Regions from separate parts of the Bradyrhizobium sp. CCBAU 45389 genome, predicted to be linked through region 2. Evidence: predicted binding sites of a transcription regulator. Region 2 holds the regulator's gene; each other region holds the start of a gene.

What was found. The regulator PhoB, encoded in region 2, activates phosphate uptake and scavenging genes when phosphate is short. The targets are predictions, from matches to a motif close to TGTCATNNANCTGTCAT.
Region 1: XH79_RS26325 (RNA degradosome polyphosphate kinase) is a predicted target of PhoB. The motif match lies at 1,618-1,634, and genes of this name have one in related genera.
Region 3: XH79_RS36505 (UDP-2,3-diacylglucosamine diphosphatase) is a predicted target of PhoB. The motif match lies at 1,251-1,267, and genes of this name have one in related genera.
Region 4: XH79_RS12785 (DUF2794 domain-containing protein) is a predicted target of PhoB. The motif match lies at 2,067-2,083, and genes of this name have one in related genera.

What each region holds. Positions count from the first base shown of each region.
Region 1 covers NZ_LBIY01000094.1:200,372-203,713, forward strand. The annotation lists gene purM (phosphoribosylformylglycinamidine cyclo-ligase) at 1-99, opposite strand, end outside; gene XH79_RS26315 (CDP-alcohol phosphatidyltransferase family protein) at 253-795, shown strand; gene XH79_RS26320 (DnaA ATPase domain-containing protein) at 888-1,565, shown strand; gene XH79_RS26325 (RNA degradosome polyphosphate kinase) at 1,708-3,342, shown strand, end outside.
Region 2 covers NZ_LBIY01000073.1:19,161-22,502, forward strand. The annotation lists gene pstA (phosphate ABC transporter permease PstA) at 1-72, shown strand, start outside; gene pstB (phosphate ABC transporter ATP-binding protein PstB) at 69-887, shown strand; gene phoU (phosphate signaling complex protein PhoU) at 899-1,615, shown strand; gene phoB (phosphate regulon transcriptional regulator PhoB) at 1,638-2,345, shown strand; gene XH79_RS08895 (GcrA family cell cycle regulator) at 2,578-3,090, opposite strand.
Region 3 covers NZ_LBIY01000098.1:99,942-103,283, reverse strand. The annotation lists gene thiD (bifunctional hydroxymethylpyrimidine kinase/phosphomethylpyrimidine kinase) at 96-893, shown strand; gene XH79_RS36505 (UDP-2,3-diacylglucosamine diphosphatase) at 1,291-2,103, shown strand; gene XH79_RS36500 (glycosyltransferase family 4 protein) at 2,117-3,175, shown strand; gene XH79_RS36495 (threonine/serine dehydratase) at 3,240-3,342, shown strand, end outside.
Region 4 covers NZ_LBIY01000081.1:75,589-78,930, reverse strand. The annotation lists gene acnA (aconitate hydratase AcnA) at 1-498, shown strand, start outside; gene XH79_RS12790 (DUF1223 domain-containing protein) at 747-1,523, shown strand; gene XH79_RS12785 (DUF2794 domain-containing protein) at 2,149-2,520, shown strand; gene XH79_RS12780 (GNAT family N-acetyltransferase) at 2,737-3,267, opposite strand.

The sequences.
Region 1 (3,342 bases), on a different contig from region 2:
GGCGCGCACCATCGGCTTGATCAGGTCGACCAGGCGGTTGCCCGCATCGATATCGACGCCTGAATCGGCGTAAGTGAGGCCGTTTTTGCGGTCGGTCATGCCCGATTTCCAGTGGGTTTGCGGCTGGTTACGTCGAATTCCGGGGATGCGCAATGGCTCGCATGGCGCTCCCGGGCGTACTATGTAGATATCAACCGGTTCAGCCTCCAAGGGGCCGGATTCGAGGTCAGGCCGGGTGCCGGGAAGCGCCGCGTGAGTATTCCGAACATCATTACCCTGGGCCGCATCATGCTGGTCCCGATCATCGTCTGGGCCATCGTGTCGAGCCAAATGGAGGTGGCATTCGCCGTCTTCCTGATCGCGGGCATCAGCGACGCCGTCGACGGCTTCCTGGCCAAGCGCTTCAACATGCGCAGCGAGCTCGGTGCCCTGCTGGACCCGCTCGCCGACAAGGCGCTCCTGGTCTCGATCTATCTCGCCCTCGGCATCTGGGGCGACATCCCGCGCTGGGTCGTGATCCTGGTGGTGTCGCGCGACATCATGATCGTCACTGCGGTGATCGTGTCCTGGCTGTTCGACAAGCCGGTCGAGATGAAGCCGTCGAAAGTATCCAAGCTAAACACAGCCGCCCAGGTCGCCTACGCCGCCTTGGTGCTGGCATCTCTTGCCTTCGGCTTCAAGCCTGCGCCCTATGATATGATCATGATGGGCCTCGTCACGGTCTTCACGCTCTCCTCCGTGTCGCTCTATCTCGTGGAGTGGCTGCGGCACATGAGCACGATCGAGGCCAAATGAGCTGGGAGGCGGCCCCGCAAAGGCCAACGCCCGCGCGATGAAGTCGAATCTCTCAAAACGAAGCCGGCGCGCCGGCATGGAGCAAAGCTAGCGTGGCAGGCCGCGTTCACCCCCGACAATTGGCGTTTTCGCTTCCGCATGCGGAGAGCCTCAGCCGGGACAATTTCCTCGAAGGACCCGCCAACGCCGCCGGCCTCGCCTTGATCGACGGCTGGCCGGAATGGCCGAACCGCATCATGTGGCTGGCCGGCCCCGAAGGCAGCGGCAAGAGCCATTTGGCCGCGATCTGGGCGGAGGAAGCCGGCGCGCGCTCGACGACGGCGAATGGACTGACCGCCGCAGGCGTTCCGGCCGCGCTCGCCACCGGCGCGCTGGTGGTCGAGGATCTCAAGGCCGGGGATTTTGACGAACGCGCCCTCTTCCACCTGATGAACCTCGCCCGCGAGGACGGCGCCTACGTGCTCTTCACCGGACGCGACGCGCCGGCCTCGCTCGAGATCGAGCTCCGCGATCTGCGCTCGCGGCTGCGCACTGTGCCTGTGGTCGCGCTGCTGCCGCCCGACGACCAGCTGTTCCGCGGCCTGATCGTCAAATTCTGCGCCGACCGCCAGCTCACTGTGGACGAGAGCGTGGTCGGCTACCTCGCCACCCGGCTGGAGCGGTCCTCCGCGGCGGCCCGGCAGGCTGTGGAGTTGCTCGACAGCGAGGCCCTGCGCCTCGGCCGCCCGGTCACAAGGGCGCTGGCCGCCGAGCTGCTGCGGGACGCCTGACCCCCGCCCGGGTCCCGACGCCGCTTGACTGCGCGGAACCGCGGAACATCAATGTCATCGAAACGTCATCGCTCTAACACATGCTCCCGCCGGTTTTGCGCATAGGTCGCAAATTGGGGTGAACTGGATGGATCGACTTCTCATGGACTCAGCGCAAGCCGTTGAAACAAAAGAAAAAGCCCCGGAAACCGAGGGCCTTCCGGCGATCGCATCGAGCCCCGAACGGTTCATCAACCGCGAGCTGTCCTGGCTGCATTTCAACCGCCGCGTCCTCGAGGAATCGGTCAATCCCAGCCATCCCGTGCTGGAGCGGGTGCGATTCCTGTCGATTTCGGCAAACAACCTCGACGAATTCTTCATGGTCCGCGTCGCCGGCATCAAGGCCCAGGTGCGCGAGGGCATCGCCGAGCGCAGCCCCGACGGCCTGACGCCGTCCGAGCAGCTCGCGCTGATCAACCGCACGGTGTCCCAGCTTGCCTCCGACCAGCAGGCGATCTGGCGTGATCTGCGCGGCACGTTGGCCGATGTCGGCATCGTTCTGGTGGACGGCAAGGACGTCACCAAGGCGGAGCGGACCTGGGTCGAGGACTACTTCCTCAACAACGTCTTCCCGCTGCTCACCCCGCTGGCGATCGACCCGGCCCACCCCTTCCCGTTCATTCCGAGCCTCGGCTTCACCATCGCGCTCCAGCTCACCCGCGCCGCCGACGGCAGGCAGATGAACGCGCTGATCCGCATGCCCGGCAAGATCGACCGCTTCATCCGGTTGCCGTCCGAAGGCAAGACCGTCCGGCTCATTTCGCTGGAGCAGGCCACCGGGCTGTTCATCAACCGCCTGTTTCCCGGCTACAATCTGCACGGCCAGGGCGCCTTCCGCATCATCCGCGACTCCGAGCTCGAAATCGAGGAAGAGGCCGAAGACCTCGTCCGCCTGTTCGAGACCGCGCTGAAGCGCCGCCGCCGCGGATCGGTGATCCGGCTCGAGATCGACGCCAAGATGCCGGAAGAGCTGCGCAGCTTCGTGCAGCACGCGCTCTCGGCCGCCGACGACGAGGTGTTCCTGGTCGACGGCGTGCAGGCGATGAACGAGCTCTCGCAGCTCACCCGCCTCGACCGGCCCGACCTCGAATTCACTCCTTACGTGCCGCGCCACCCCGAGCGCGTGCGCGAGCATGGCGGCGACATCTTTGCCGCGATCCGGCAGAAGGACCTGATCGTCCACCACCCCTATGAGTCCTTCGACGTCGTCGTGCAGTTCCTGCAGCAGGCCGCGCGCGACCCCGATGTCGTCGCGATCAAGCAGACGCTCTACCGCACCTCCAACAACTCGCCGATCGTGCGCGCGCTCGCCGAGGCTGCCGAGGCCGGCAAGTCCGTCACCGCGCTGATCGAGCTCAAGGCGCGCTTCGACGAGGAGGCCAATATCCGCTGGGCGCGCGACCTGGAGCGCGCCGGCGTGCAGGTCGTCTACGGGTTCCTCGAATTGAAGACGCACGCGAAACTCTCGATGGTGGTACGCCGCGAGGGCGGCAGCCTCACGACCTACGTCCACACCGGCACCGGCAACTACCACCCGGTCACCGCGCGTATCTATACCGACCTCTCCTACTTCACCTCGGATCCGACCATCGGGCGCGATGCCGCGCGCGTGTTCAACTTCATCACCGGCTATGCGGCGCCGAGCGATCTGGAAAAGATGGCGGTCTCGCCGCTTACCTTGCGCAAGCGCATCATCGAGCACATCCAGGGCGAGACCGCGCATGCGCGGCACGGCCGT
Region 2 (3,342 bases):
CTGATCACGATCACCGTGCTTGCCCTGAACATTGGCGCGCGCATCCTCGGCGCCGAGAGGACTGCAAAATGACCGACCTTTCCGTATCCGTGAGTTCCAACGCCCATCTGGCCTCGCAGCCGCTGCCGGAAGCGCCCGCCAAGGTGACGGTGCGCAACCTCAACTTCTATTACGGCGAGCACCACGCGCTGAAGAACATCAACCTGACGCTCGGCACCAACCGCGTCACCGCGTTCATCGGGCCGTCGGGCTGCGGCAAGTCGACCCTGCTGCGCATCTTCAACCGGATGTACGACCTCTATCCGGGCCAGCGCGTCACCGGTCAGCTGATGCTCGACCAGACCAACATCCTCGACCCCAAGCTGGACCTGAACCTGCTGCGCGCCCGCGTCGGCATGGTGTTCCAGAAGCCGACGCCGTTCCCGATGACGATCTATGAGAACATCGCCTTCGGCATCCGCCTCTATGAGAAGATCTCGAAGTCCGAGATGGACGACCGTGTCGAGAAGGCGCTGCGCGGCGGCGCGCTGTGGAACGAGGTCAAGGACAAGCTCAACGCCTCGGGCCTGTCGCTCTCGGGTGGCCAGCAGCAGCGCCTCTGCATCGCGCGCACCGTCGCGGTGCGTCCTGAGGTGATCTTGTTTGACGAGCCCTGCTCGGCGCTCGACCCGATCTCGACCGCCAAGGTCGAGGAGCTGATCCAGGAGCTGTCCGAGAACTACACGATCGCGATCGTCACCCACAACATGCAGCAGGCGGCGCGCGTCTCGGACAAGACCGCCTTCATGTATCTCGGCGAGCTCATCGAGTTCGACGACACCAGCAAGATCTTCACGTCGCCGAGCGATCGGCGCACGCAGGATTACATCACCGGCCGGTTCGGCTGAGGAGACAGGACATGGGTTCTGAACATACCGCAAAGGCTTTCGATACCGACCTCCAGGAACTCACCCGCCTGGTCGCCGAGATGGGCGGCATCGCCGAGCGCATGATCGTCGATTCCGTCGGCGCGCTGATCCGCCGCGACGTCGCGCTCGGCCAGCGCGTCGTCACCACCGACGCCGATCTCGACGCGCTCCAGAAGCGCATCGAGGAGCGCGCCGTGCTCACCATCGCCCGCCGCCAGCCGATGGCGGTGGATCTGCGCGAGATCGTCGGCGCCATGCGCGTTGCGACCGATCTCGAGCGCATCGGCGACCTCGCCAAGAACATGGGTAAGCGCGTCGCCGCTCTGGAGACCGATTTCCATCCGCTGAAGCTGTTCCGCGGCCTGGAACACATGACCGACCTCGTGCAGCAGCAGGTCAAGTCGGTGCTGGACGCCTATGCCGCGCACGATCTGCCGGCGGCGATGGCGGTGTGGAAGGGCGACGAGGAAGTCGACGCCATCTGCACCTCGCTGTTCCGCGAGCTCCTCACCTACATGATGGAAGATCCGCGCAACATCTCGTTCTGCATCCATCTGATGTTCTGCGCCAAGAACATCGAGCGGATCGGCGACCACGCCACCAACATCGCCGAGACCGTGTTCTACATGATCGAGGGCCAGGCCATCACCGACAAGCGGCCGAAGGGCGACATGACGACCTTCGCCACGACGGTCCCGAATACCTGAAGACTTAAGGAGCGACGAGCCGATGGGCGCACGCATTATGGTGGTTGAGGACGAGGAAGCTCTCACCGAGCTTCTCCGCTACAACCTCGAAGGCGACGGCTATGACGTCGAGACGGTGATGCGCGGCGACGACGCCGACACCCGCCTCAAGGAGCACATCCCCGACCTGATCGTGCTCGACTGGATGCTGCCGGGCCTCTCGGGCATCGAGCTGTGCCGGCGGCTGCGCACCCGCCCCGAGACCAAGCAGCTTCCGATCATCATGCTCACCGCGCGCGGCGAGGAGAGCGAGCGGGTGCGCGGGCTTGCCACCGGCGCCGACGATTACATCGTCAAGCCGTTCTCGGTGCCGGAGCTGCTGGCGCGGGTGAAGGGCCTCCTGCGGCGCGCCAGCCCCGAGCGGCTCGCCACCGTGCTCGCCTATGGCGACATCGAGCTCGACCGCGAGAAGCGCCGCGTGGCGCGCTCGGGCCGGCCGATCGATCTCGGTCCGACCGAATATCGCCTCTTGGAGTTCTTCCTGGAGCATCCAGGCCGCGTGTTCTCGCGCGAGCAGCTGCTCGACAGCGTCTGGGGCCGCGACATCTACATCGACGAGCGCACTGTCGACGTTCATATCGGCCGCCTGCGCAAGCTGCTCAATCTCGGCCGCGAGCAGGACCCGATCCGCACCGTCCGCGGCGCCGGCTATGCGCTCGACGACCGCTTCGCGAAGGCCGAGCAGACGTAAGCTGTTTTAGAGAGCTGCCGCCACAACATCGGTGTCGTCCCGGCCTAGTGCGCAATTGCGCACGGGGGCCGGGACCCATAACCCCAGGGCGTAATTGTTGTGCAAAGAGGGTAACTCCGAGTCTTTGTAACCACGTCTGCCGGTGGTTATGGGTCCCGGCCTTCGCCGGGACGACAGCGGAGTGTGTTGAGCCGTCGCCATGCGACGGCTGCTTCTTGATCTCAGAACAAACTCAGCGCGTGCCCGGCTTTGCCGGCGCGCGACGGCGGTCCGCCGCGGGCTGATAGGCCACGCGCGAGTGCTGGGCGCAGTAGGGCAGGCCGGAGAGCGCCTTGCCGCCGCAGAAGAAGAAATCCGGGCTCGAGGGATCGCCGACCGGCCAGTGGCAGGTCGCCTCGTTCAATTCGAGCAGCGACAGCCGCTGGCTCATCGGCACCACGTTGTCGTAGGTGACAGGCTCCGCCTCGACCTCGACCTCGAAGGCCTGCGCCAGCGCGGTGTTGCCGCGCGCAATGGGGCGGCTGACCCTCATCATGTGCTGAGCGGGACGCGCCTTGCGCGGCCGGGGAGCTGCCGATGAGGGGCTCTTGGCGCGGCCGGACAGGCCGAGCCTGTGCACCTTGCCGATCACGGCATTACGGGTCACGTTGCCGAGCTCGGCTGCGATCTGGCTGGCCGACAATCCGGCCTCCCAGAGCTTTTTCAGCTGCTCGACGCGATCGTCGGACCAGGTCAAAACCGTCATTGCACCCTCTTCCCTCGCCGTGCGGCTGCCGTCCTGGCGCCTTGCGGCGAATGCCTAAGCCTCGAAAAACCCGTGCCGCCAGAATCCCTTAAGGCTCGCCGGGCGTAACCAGAACGCCCGAACGTTTACGCCGGTACATGAGGACTTAGAGGATCAGAACTGCTGCACGAGATGTCGTATCTGACAAGCCAAACGCTACAATATGGCGTGACTCACGCGCAAGAGTCAGCCGACTCGCTTCCACATGTTCCG
Region 3 (3,342 bases), on a different contig from region 2:
TCGCTGGCCCATCCCACGGCCCGGCTTGCTGACCCATCGGTGGCGCGCTAGGACAGGGCATGGCGGTGTCCTTCTCAAACGAAAGTCATCCGGCGATGACGCCGGTCGCGCTCACCATTGCCGGCTCGGATTCCAGCGGCGGCGCCGGCATCCAGGCCGATCTGAAGACCTTTGCGGCGTTCGGCGTCTACGGCGCCTCCGTGATCGCGGCGCTGACGGCGCAGAATACGCGCGGCGTCACCGGCATTCACGCCGTGCCGGCCGAGTTCGTCACCGCGCAGATCGATGCGGTCTTCTCCGATCTCGACATCGGCGCAGTGAAGATCGGCATGGTCGGCCAGGCCGACAGCATCGATGCGATCGCGGCCGCGCTGTCGCGCTGGAAGCCGCGCCACATCGTGCTCGATCCCGTGATGGTGGCGACGTCGGGCGACCGCCTGCTGGCGTCCGAAGCCGTTGACGCCTTGCACACGAGACTGCTGCCGCTGGCCTCGGTGATCACGCCGAACCTGCCGGAGGCCGCGGCTCTGCTCGGCGAGCACATTGCGGCGAGCGAGGCCGAGATCGAAGCCCAGGGGCGCCGGCTGCTGGCGCTCGGCTGCAGCGCGGTCCTGATCAAGGGCGGGCACGGCGAGGGCGCCGAGAGCATCGACTATCTCGTCACCTCCGGACGCACGACCGCGCTCGCGGCGCCGCGCGTTGCAACCCGCAACACCCATGGCACCGGCTGCTCTCTGTCCTCGGCGGTCGCCGCGGGGCTCGCCAAGGGTGAGAACCTTGAAAACGCCGTGCGCAACGCCAAGGCCTGGATCAGCGCGGCGATCGCAGCCGCTGACCGCTTCAGCGTCGGCCACGGCCACGGGCCGATCCATCATTTCCACAAATTTTACTGACGGCGTCCCGCTCTTACCCTCCCCTGGAGGGGGAGGGTCGCTGCGCATGCAGCGAAGCGGAATGCGCAGCGGGGTGGGGTGACGGTCTCTCCACCTCGAACAGTGCCCGCGTGGAGAGATCACCCCACCCCGCTCGCGCTGCGCGCGATCGACCACGGGCGAGCTACGCTCGTCCCGGACCCCTCCAGGGGAGGTAAGAGCCGACCGAGCCAAATTTCATCATCCTCGCTGCGGTTCCGTGGTCTTGCGGGCACCGCTGCGGCGCCATGTCGCCTGATTGTCGCATGCGACTGATATTCGCGGGGGAGGGCGAGGCAAGGCGTGATTCGTATTTGAAGGTGCCTCAAGGGTTCAATCGGTCATCCCCCTGTCACGGGACATTGTTACAGGCTGGCGCATGGGAAGTTACGATGTGAGTGACGAGAGCCCGGAGCGGCGCTTTCGCACGTTGTTCATCTCCGACGTTCATCTCGGAGCCCGCGGTTCTCAAGCCGACCTTCTGCTCGACTTCCTGCGTTACCATGATGCCGACACGATCTACCTCGTCGGCGACATCGTCGACGGCTGGGCGCTGAAATCGAGCTGGCACTGGCCGCAATCGCATAACGACCTCGTCCAGAAGCTTTTGCGCAAGGCGCGCAAGGGCGCCAAGATCGTCTACATCCCCGGCAATCACGACGAGTTCCTGCGCAACTATTACGGCACGCATTTCGGCGGCATCGACGTGGTCGAGAACACCGTCCACACCGGCGTGGACGGCAAGCGCTACCTCGTCATCCACGGCGACATCTTCGACCTCGTGGTGCAGAACGCGCGCTGGCTCGCCCATCTCGGCGACAAGGCCTACGACTTCGCGATCCAGATGAATCGCTTCGTCAACTTCTTCCGCCGCATGTTCGGCGTGCCCTATTGGTCGCTGTCGCAATGGGCCAAGCAGAAGGTCAAGAACGCCGTCAACTATATCGGTGCGTTCGAGCAGGCGCTGGCCGCCGAGGCGCGGCGCCACGACGCCGACGGCGTGATCTGCGGCCACATCCACTATGCCGTGATCCGTGACGAGGCCGGCATCCGCTACATGAATTGCGGCGACTGGGTCGAGAGCTGCACGGCCCTCGTCGAGCATGACGACGGCCATTTCGAGATCATCACCTGGGCGGATCATTTGCAGAAGCCGGCGGAAGTCCCGCAGGTCGCAGCCAGAGCTGCATGACAAGGGCCACTTGATGCGCATCCTGGTCGCGACCGACGCCTGGCACCCGCAAGTCAACGGTGTGGTTCGGACGCTGACCAAGCTGGCTGATGCCGCCAAGGGGCTTAGCGTTGAAGGTCTTGGCGTCGAGTTCACGTTCCTGACGCCGCAATCGTTCCGCACCTTCGCGATGCCGAGCTATCGCGACGTGCGCCTCGCGATGCCGCGGCCGGCGCGGATCGCGAGACTGATCGAGGAGGCGCGCCCCGACAGCATCCACATCGCGACCGAAGGGCCGATCGGCCTGATGGTCCGCCGCTATTGCCGCCAGCGCAAGCTGCCGTTCACGACCAGCTTCCACACCCGCTTTCCCGAATATGTCCGCGCACGCGTGCCGGTCCCGGGCTCGCTGATCTGGCGGGCGCTGCGCCGTTTCCATGCGCCCAGCCGCGCCGTCATGGCGGCGACGCCGGCGCTCGCCCACGAACTGACCGAGCGCGGCTTCGACAATGTCGTGCTGTGGCCGCGCGGCGTCGACACCGGCCTGTTCCACCCTCGCGCTGTCGATCTCTGCCTGCCGGCGCCGGTGTTCCTGTCGGTCGGCCGCGTCGCGGTGGAGAAGAATCTCGAGGCCTTCCTTGCCCTCGATTTGCCCGGTACCAAGGTGGTTGTCGGCGACGGCCCGGCGCGCGCCGCGCTCGAAGAGGCCTATCCCGATGCGATCTTCCTCGGTGAGAAGCACGGCGAGGCGCTGGCGGAAATCTATGCCGCGGCCGACGTGTTCGTGTTCCCAAGCAAGACCGACACGTTCGGCCTGGTCCTGCTGGAGGCGCTGGCGAGCGGCCTGCCGGTCGCGGCCTTCCCCGTGAAGGGTCCCCGCGACGTCATCGGCGATGCACCGGTCGGCGCTCTCGACCACGATCTGCGCAGTGCCTGCTTCGCCGCGCTCGGTGTCTCCCGGCAGGATTGCGTCGAATTCGCCGCCAACTACACCTGGGAGGCCTCGGCGCGGGTCTTCATCGACAGCATCCAGGCGGTCGGGGCGGTGATATCGGGCAGGAATGGGGCGGAGCCGGTTAGTTTCGTAGCCTGAAAACCAGGACGCATCGCGCGGAGGTGTCTTGCCCGGGCCTCACTGGCCGCGATAACATTCCGCCATGACCGAACAGCTCCTTCCGGTCGGCCCCGCCGACATCGATGCCGCAGCGCGCGTGATCGCGCCCTACGCCATCCGCACCCCGCTGTTGTCCTTTCCCGTGC
Region 4 (3,342 bases), on a different contig from region 2:
GGCGCCGACGGCAACATTCCGGAAGGCGGTCTCACCAAGCACTGGCCGGACGGCGAGCAGATGTCGATCTACGACGCCGCGATGAAGTACCAGCAGGAGCAGGTGCCGCTGGTCGTGTTCGCCGGCGCCGAATACGGCAACGGCTCCTCGCGCGACTGGGCCGCGAAGGGCACGCGTCTGCTCGGCGTGCGCGCCGTGATCTGCCAGAGCTTCGAGCGCATCCATCGCTCCAACCTGGTCGGCATGGGCGTGCTGCCGCTGACCTTCGAGGAGGGCACCTCGTGGTCGTCGCTCGGCCTCAAGGGCGACGAGAAGGTCACGCTGCGCGGTCTGGTCGGCGATCTCAAGCCGCGCCAGAAGCTGACCGCGGAGATCGTCTCCGGCGACGGCTCGTTGCAGCGCGTTTCGCTGCTCTGCCGCATCGATACGCTGGATGAGCTCGATTACTACCGTAACGGCGGCATTCTGCACTACGTGCTGCGCAAGCTCGCGGCCTAAGCGCGAATTTGTGAACGGTGGCTCACTGCGACGTGAGTAGAAGGTTAAACGAAGGCGGCCTATCACAAGGCCGCCTTCGCGCGTTTGCGGCATGCTTTGGATGGGCCCATCCGGCGGAAAATCGGCTTGGCGAAAATCGGCCTGGCACGGTTTCCTGGATGGTTGAGCAGGCCGCGCCCCGTAAGACTACGGTGACCATCAATCGATAAGATTCCCCCTCCCACGAGCTTTGGTGTGCGGCGTTCGACATGACAACAATGACGGCTTCTCCCCTGATTTCACGTTGGTCCGGTGCCCTCTGGTCGGGAGCACTCGGCATCTGTGCAATCGTCGCCGTCATCCGTCCCGCCCACGCCGATCCCCGCGCCGTTGTCGAATTATTTACCTCGCAGGGCTGCTCGTCCTGTCCGCCCGCCGACAAGATCATCGGCGATCTTTCCAGCGATCCCTCGATCATCGCGCTGAGCATGCCGATCGATTATTGGGACTATCTCGGCTGGAAGGACACGCTGGCGGATTCGCGTTTCTCTGCACGGCAGCGTGCCTATTCGCGCATGCGCGGTGACCGCGAGGTCTACACGCCGCAGGTCGTGGTGAATGGCTCGACGCATGTCATCGGCAGCGATCGCGCCGGCATCGAAAACGCGATCGGCAAGACCGACAAGGGCATCGGCGTGATGAGCGTGCCGGTGACGATGTCGCTCTCGGGCAAGCAGATCAACGTGTCGGTGGCCGCGAGCAAGGAGCCGGCGGTCTCGCACGGCGAGGTCTGGATCTGCTCGATCTCCAAGTCGGTGCCGATCTCGATCGCCAAGGGCGAAAATCGCGGACAGCAGATCACCTATCACAACGTGGTGCGCAACCTGCTCAAGGTCGGCGACTGGACCGGTCGCCCGGAGAGCTGGACCGTGCCGATCGAGAACCTTACGCGCGACGGCGTCGACGGTGCGGTGGTCTACGTCCAGGACGGCAGCCGCGAGAGGCCGGGCCCGATGCTCGGCGCGGCGTACACGTCGCTGCACTGATTCTCCCTAGCGTCGCATTCGCTTTCGCTCCTCACGGTGAGGAGCGCGCCCTCGCGCGCGTCTCGAACCATGCAAGGCCCCGCTGATGCAGCTCGGCCTCGATCCTTCGGGACGCCGCTTCGCGGCTCCTCAGGATGAGGAGGGAAAGTACTCGCGCGGATGAGGGAGAGTTCGTCGAGCCCAGCAACATCCCGACACAAACAAAAAAGGACCAACTCGCGTTGGCCCTCCTTGTCGCGCGTACAGACCCGATCCTGTTCGACCCCGGGGGGCTGGGGGCTGAGGAATCCGGAACCGAAAGGACCGGGTCAACGCACATCGTTCTTTTCGCAATGCAGGGCGGCAGGCGCTGGGCGGAAAAGCGGCGAGACTAAGATTCTTGAGCACGATCCCGTGACGGTTCGTCGCGACGGATTTCCACCCCTGCGTGTGGTCTGGTCCGTACCCGATTCCATCGGTTGAGCCCCCAGACCCTTTAGAGACTCTTTAGGGCACTTTTCCCGGGTTCCATCGAGAGCCCTTGCGGAGGACAGCGGTTGGCGCAATCATGCAACTGTCATGATCCGCGGTTCCGGGGACGGTTTTCGCGGACGCGGTCATGCCGTGCGATGAGGAGGCGCTTCCCATGAGTCTGATGCCGGAGGATGCCGATCCAAGCGGGCAGCGCGCGGCGGCGTATCCCGCCGCTGCGAACGCGCAGGCGAACCGGGTGACCTTCAACCGGCTCGAGCTGCATCGTATTCTCAATCTCTACGGCCGCATGGTGGCCGACGGCGAGTGGCGCGACTACGCCATCGACTTCCTGAAGGACCGGGCGGTGTTCTCGGTGTTTCGCCGCGCCTCGGAAGTGCCGATCTATCGCATCGAGAAGGATCCGCGCCTTGCACGCAAGCAGGGCATGTACAGCGTGATCTCGGCGACGGGTTTGATTCTGCGCCGCGGCCACGAACTCGAGCGCGTGCTGCTGGTGATCGATCGGAAATTGGCGGTGGTGTAGCCAAGCGAACGGTGCCGTAGGGTGGGCAAAGGCGCAACGCGCCGTGCCCACGTCCCTTCTCCATCGCCGCAGATGGTGGGCACGCTCCGCTTTGCCCACCCTACGACACCGGTGATGTGGCGAAGTCTTCGTAGCCCGGATGAGCGAAGCGACATCCGGGTCTTTGCTTATGATGTTCCCGGGTATCGCTACGCTCACCCGGGCTACGGGACTGCGCTATTTTGTCGGCACCGTGCGCGCGCCCTCGCCGAGGTCGCGCTGCATCATCACCGTATCCAGCCAGCGGCCGAATTTCAGCCCGACATTGGGATGCGTGCCGATCATCTTGAAGCCGCCCTTGGTGTGCACGCCGATCGAGCCGGCATTGGCGGAATCGCCGATCACCGCGATCATCTGGCGAAAACCGCGCGCCTCGCATTCGGTGATCAGCCGCTCCAGCAGCAATGAGCCGAGGCCGCGGCGGTGGAAGGACGGGTCGAGATAGATCGAGTTCTCCACCGTGAAGCGGTAGGCCGGCCGCGGCCGGTAGGCGCCGGCATAGGCATAGCCAGCCACGCGCCCGTCGAGGATCGCGACGAAATAGGGATAGCCGCCGTCGACCAGCGCGCGGTAGCGGCGCGTCATCTCAGTGAGGTCGGGCGGATCCAACTCGAACGTCGCCGTGCCCTCGCGGACGGCCTGCTGGTAGATGGCGGTGATTGCGGGAAGGTCGGCCTCGGTCGTGGGCCTGATTTCAGGTGCGGACATAAGGGCAAGATTAGAGCCTTCCCGCGGGCGCTGGAAGGGGCCTGGGCGCATCCCACATCCTCCGTCATTGCGAGC